DNA from 2 places in the Peribacillus sp. GL_122 genome. Region 2 is predicted to be linked to the other one. Evidence: a T-box and tRNA genes for the amino acid it is inferred to sense, from the RefSeq annotation. Region 2 holds a T-box; the other holds one or more tRNA genes.

What was found. The T-box of region 2 lies ahead of AC3ISB_RS19835 (valine--tRNA ligase). A T-box ahead of a tRNA ligase gene usually reads a tRNA of that ligase, here a tRNA-Val.
Region 1: it encodes a tRNA-Val, which carries the amino acid that the T-box ahead of AC3ISB_RS19835 (valine--tRNA ligase) is inferred to sense. The anticodon was not compared.

The regions. Positions count from the first base shown of each region.
Region 1 covers NZ_CM174415.1:1,346,911-1,350,037, forward strand. The annotation lists tRNA gene AC3ISB_RS06565 (tRNA-Val) at 1,587-1,658, shown strand; gene AC3ISB_RS06570 (hypothetical protein) at 1,974-2,213, shown strand; gene AC3ISB_RS06575 (hypothetical protein) at 2,446-2,862, shown strand.
Region 2 covers NZ_CM174415.1:4,101,881-4,105,007, forward strand. The annotation lists gene AC3ISB_RS19835 (valine--tRNA ligase) at 1-1,284, opposite strand, end outside; T-box leader at 1,328-1,556, opposite strand; gene AC3ISB_RS19840 (hypothetical protein) at 1,784-1,975, shown strand; gene ysxE (spore coat protein YsxE) at 2,032-3,099, opposite strand.

The DNA of each region.
Region 1 (3,127 bases), 2.8 Mb from region 2:
TTACATACGACAAGTTAGCTCAGGGGGAGATCACTTCCTTGACGGGGAAGGCTGGTCGGGTTTCACTCTACATAAGACTATCGATTTCAAGTTAATGAAGCTTACGAGATGAGAAGTTGTCATGTATCGACACTATTAGTTCAAGCCTTAACGACTTTACCAATAATAAACTTCTGAATCACTTTTCTTTCTATTCCAAGAAGGGGGAGGTGATTTTTTGTTGATTTGATTTGCTTTCAAAAAGAAATAGAAGGATTAAGGGAGACAACTCTCATTGGTTGCAAAGAGCCTTTTAATGGACTGAGGAAGAAGGAATGACTCAAGTAAAGATATCTTTCCCCAAGGATACTCAAGGGTTTTCTATAAGGGTACTCCGTCAACGTCTATTCATCCCGCTTTGTTCGGGATTGTGAAGGGTAGTAAATGTTTTGTAACTTCTTCTATAAGCTCTTCACCTTCTGACCTTTCTTCTAACGGTCCTCGCAGAAGTACAATAGCTGCCTCTTCATCAATCAAAACTGAAGTGCATTATACCTCATCTCATTGTCAGATGGAAAAGAGAGAATCTGTTTCCACGATTAACATCCACAAATATCCTTCCTTATTATTAGTCTCTTAGAATAAATTTTTGCTCATCAGTAAACGAATGGAATTTTGGCGACATTTGGATATCCATTTTATAAATACATTGATCGTCGAATACAGCACTCAAAGGTAACATTGTGTACGTCAGGTTAGTGAAACTGAAAAGGGTCTCAAGAGTCATTACATGCTAGGTAGGGGCTAATAAGGGGGACCAAAGGCGAGATGGAGCTAATTAGGGTCAGCAATTCTTTTTTTTTATTGGAATTGTTAACTTTCATTGTTGTTTTTTAACAAATAAAAGAGACCACTTATTGTGTTCTTCTTTAGCGTTTCTTAATGAACTAGCTTACCTGATATCGGAATATAAACCAGTAGATTTTTGCTGTTTTAGTTAGATTTATTTTTACTTTTGTACCATATTGTACAAACACCTTTTCTTTTAATGAATAAAATAACCAGAAAATAAAAAAAGAAAAAGGCGATTATAATTAAGAATCATTATACTATTTCACATTGTAATTCCTTTGTAGACACCACATATCTTAATAAGAAATGTGATCAAAAGAAACCGGATGATTGTTATAGTTGTCATAAGAAGCACAATGACTGTATATGCGATATTTTTCTTTGACTTTGCTCAAAAAAACGGTTTTCGGGAATCTTGAACAAGTTCTTAAAACAATGACCGTACTCAGCAGCTCCCAATGGTATGACTAAGGACTACAAAGAAAAGATACTTTCTCAATTGGGCTGCTTTACGAAGATCTGGAGATAACGGATATAGGGAACTCATTAAGATGTAATAGTTTAAATGTTGAACTGATTCATACAAGCTTGCAACTTTCAAGGATTAACTTCCCAGGCCACTTTACGATAAAAACTTTTTTAGCAAAACTACTTGTTTTATTTTGAATACCACTATATAATAAATCTTGTCCAGTAAAGAAGTCAGCAACTAATTAAGCTTTAAAAGCAAGCTCTAAAAGGCTTGATTTACATACGACTTGTTAGCTCAGTGGGAGAGCACTTCCTTGACAGGGAAGGGGTCGTGGGTTCGAATCCCTCACAGGTCATCAACTACCAAAGGCTCAAATTCTTGATATCACAAGGGTTTGGGCCTTTTTTTGTTTTCAAAGATATAGTTCATAATATATTATTTACTCAATTGTTGGCGGATAGAGCAGCATTTAAACGTATTACAGGACAAGGCAAGGCAAAGCCTATCGCTTATTCAGCTAACGATGGAGGTTAAAAGAAGACCATCTTTTTGGCTTTTCTTTAAAAGGTACATAATCATATTCTCCGGTAAAATCCACTTTACTATAATGTGTTGGATTACCTTTACTACCAAATACCATGCACGGGAATACTTATTGGAAGCTCTGAACATGACGCATGAAGACTATGCAAAATATTGGCAAACGATGAAAGACTTCAGAGATAAATTTTCAGCTCACAGAGAGAGTGGTTACAACGAACCTGTCCCCTACTTTGATATTGCGCATAATGTAGCACTTCATTACGTTTCTTGGCTTGAAAAGTATAATACAATGCCTTCACTAGAAATGATGGTAGAACAATATCAAGAAGAATTACAACCAATGATAGAAAGTTTTAAAGTGAAATAAATAGAAGGAGGAAAGTATGGAAGAGTAATTAAAAGCAAATTCCTTTCCTATTAGGGGATTAATCACACTTCTCGTAGGACTTACCCTCCACTTTAGTATTATATAGTAAATATTTCCTTTGTTTTTAACTGTGTGATTTTAATATCTCAACAGTTTATTATATTGATAAAGGAAGAATAACTTAATCTACTACTATAATGAAGTAAGTCTTTAAAAGGGAAGTGATAGTTAAATGCTTTATATAAGCGATATCGAAAAGATAATTAATAACACATTAAATGAGCACAATTTGGATATTATTTATGAATTTGACAATAATCTAAGTGCACCTATGAGTTATAACGTATCGACCAATACTATAAAATTCAATTACCTTCAAGTTAACGGTTATAAAGGGAAAATTAGAATTAAAGAGACAGAGGAAGACTTTGTTAAAATTATTCTTTATCGTATGATTGGTTATTATTTAGATTTTAAGAAAAACAAACATGATTTAAGGATTTTAATGTATGGTCACGAAGAAGAAAAAGAAAAGCTGAAATCTGAAATAGAAACTAATGCTTGGGATTATGGGAGAACATTAATACCTGAACAACTATTGAAGTCATATGATAAAGTTCGTGAATTAGATAAAATGCTAATAAATTAATGTACTCTTAGAAAATGGAGACCCGACTTTAAACTAAAACAAGAAAAATAAGCCTCCTTGGAGAACCTCTCTGGAGCTGACTTTGAGTGAGAAATTAAACTGATATCCAATAAGATAAGACCCAGAGAAAGAGGAGTTGTCTTAGAAAGCTTGATGAATAAACAAATAGAAAATCAAGTTCAAAGTTCGTGCTCAATTTTTAAGAGAAAACATGGAAAAGCATATCGATTACTTGACTAAAGAAATACACTGGACTGAACATACT
Region 2 (3,127 bases):
TGTTTCTTTATGGTACCAGGCTGGAATGCGGTGACCCCACCAAAGCTGACGGGAAATGCACCAGTCACGGATATTTTCCATCCAATGCAGGTACGTTTTTTCGAAACGGTCCGGTACGAAATGAACTTTTTCCTCATCGGTTCCTTTTTGAAGCTCAACGGATGCATCAGCCAACGGCTGCATTTTAACGAACCATTGAGTCGAAAGATATGGTTCAACAACAGCACCGCTTCTCTCTGAATGGCCGACTGAGTGAAGGTGATCTTCGATTTTGAAAAGTACTCCTTCTTCCTGAAGGTCCTTGACGATTTGTTTCCGGCATTCAAAACGGTCCATGCCTTCATATTTACCAGCCTTTTCATTCATCGAGCCATCTTCATGCATGACAAGGATGCGTTCCAAATCGTGACGGTTCCCGATTTCGAAGTCATTCGGATCATGGGCCGGAGTAATTTTGACCGCGCCTGAACCGAATTCCATATCGACATAATCATCACCGACAATCGGGATTTCCCGGCCTGTAATTGGCAAGCGGACCATTTTGCCGATCAAGTGTTTATAACGGTCATCTTCAGGGTGAACAGCAACAGCAGTATCGCCAAGCATCGTTTCTGGACGGGTGGTGGCAATTTCAATTTCACCTGATCCGTCAACCAAAGGATATTTCATATGGTAAAATGCGCCCTGTACATCTTTGTAAATAACCTCGATATCGGATAACGCCGTTTTCGTTGATGGATCCCAGTTGATGATGTATTCGCCGCGATAAATCAAGCCCTTGTTATAAAGCGAAACGAACACTTCGCGCACAGCTTTTGAAAGCCCTTCATCAAGAGTGAAGCGTTCACGTGTATAATCAAGTCCAAGACCGAGCTTTGACCATTGTTCACGGATATGGCTCGCATATTCCTCTTTCCATTTCCATGTCTCTTCGACGAATTTTTCTCGCCCAAGGTCATAACGGCTCACGCCTTCAGCACGAAGTTTCTGTTCTACTTTCGCTTGAGTGGCGATACCGGCATGGTCCATGCCCGGTAACCATAAAACGTCATAGCCTTGCATCCTCTTCATGCGTGTCAATATATCTTGAAGCGTCGTATCCCAAGCGTGGCCAAGATGAAGCTTACCTGTCACGTTAGGCGGCGGGATGACAATCGTATATGGTTCTTTTTTATCGTCACCCGTCGTTTCGAAAAACTTTCCATCAAGCCACCATTTGTAGCGGCCTTTCTCTATCGTCTGCGGATCATATTTAGTCGGCATAGAAATTTGGTTCTCTTCCATAACATTTCCTCCTTTTTGGGCATAAAAAAAACTTCCATCATCACAAAAGGACGAAGGAAGTTGTTCGCGGTGCCACCTTTTTTCCGAAAAAGAAAAAAATCTCTTTCGGCTCTCAAATCGGATAACGGCTCTTCACCGGCCTTCGCTACTAAGAGGTTCACGAAGACTGCTCGCGGACGACTTCGGATGCTGCTGCCTGGAAACCTCGCACCAATTTGGTTTCCTCTCTGAAAAGTGCATTTCATCTTACTATTTCCGGTCTTTGCATTGATTTATATTCATATGTAAAATCATTGAATGCATATAGTATATAGTACAAAAAACATGGGGCTCCAGTCAATCATCTTTTCGCTTACTTTCTCAGTAATCATCCCATTTGATACAATTCATGTTCATTTTCTTTATTTTATCCTCCAGGAACAGTGAATGTGACGGCTGTTTCACCTTTTCCACTGCCCACCCATAGAATATAAGAAGTCCTAAAAAGGAAGGTAATAATATGAAGCGAAGATATACTCCCTATACTTTACCGCCTTGGGTGAAGAAATTCCGCGGTGTCTGCCAGCAGTTCATCTTCCCCTTTATTGTGTTCCAAGGATTACGTACGCTGATTTTCCCGACTTTTTTCGATATGCTCTTGCTAATCGCCTTTATTTTCCTGGCCATGTCTTTGTATTTCGACTGGATTTAAGTATTCCCTTACAGCAAAAAAATATACATGACTGGAGATGATCCAATCATGTATATTTAGCTTGGGGGTGATTGTTCTTTGGCAGCATCGGCAGCAGCCTTTTTCTGCTGTTCGATTTCTTCGATTTTCATCACCATATATTCAATATTTTTCAAAAGCCAAAATTGCCGCTGCAATTGTGTAACATTATCAAGCTCTGAACGATGACCCCTGCCGTCGGAGTAACCCTTCACTAATTCCAAAGCTGACCCAGGGAATGCCAGATAGCTTTGCATGAGCAGCAATTCTTCTTCTTTCAACGGAAAATAACGAAAATAGTTATATAGCCAGTCAACGCAGTCATCGCATTGGACAGGATAGGTCCTGGCCGATTTAACGAGAAATGGCAGTAAATCGAAATGCGGCGGAGCCGTATTCGAATTCTCAAAATTGATGAAGTAGCCATAACCCCGCTCATCATAAACAAAATGCTTCATGGAAACCTTTCCGTGCGTGACCACGGTTCGAACCTTTTCACTATCCTTCGTTTTTTCATACCAGGTTTCAAACTTCTTGATCGAGTACTTCAGCGCCTGTGAAATATCAGTGTAGAAAGAACAAACCGTCAGTTCGAATGGAGACATATACCACTTCTTTTCACAGCTGACAATATACTCATCGATAAAGTCCTTCTCGTTATTCCAGGCATCAAGCGTCCGCTCATAATGGGCTTCCCGTTCCTCGATATCCACTTGTATTTCCTTAACGGAAAGTGTATGCATCCGAGCAAGCTCCCTGAACATTTGCTTATGATTTTCATCGCGCTCCCCGTCCCTTTCATTATTGAGCCAGGGCATCAGGTAATACAAACGTCCATTATGAAGAACGGCGTAACGCTGATCCATCGTTTGATAAATGGGAACGATCCGGTTATAGCCTCGATGGTACAATTTTTGAACATTTTTGATAAAATCAATGCCGTTCTGCGGTAACATGGATTTCAAGGCAAATGTACCGCGATCACTGTATATTTTTTTTACACGTCCGAAGTCCTCAATATATTGTACATACATGGCATATTCCTTCAATACGGTCTCCGTGTCCCGATCCCGATTGGCAGGCTGCTGATTCTCGTTTTCCCTCACGAGACTCACTCACTTTCTCTAAAAAAAC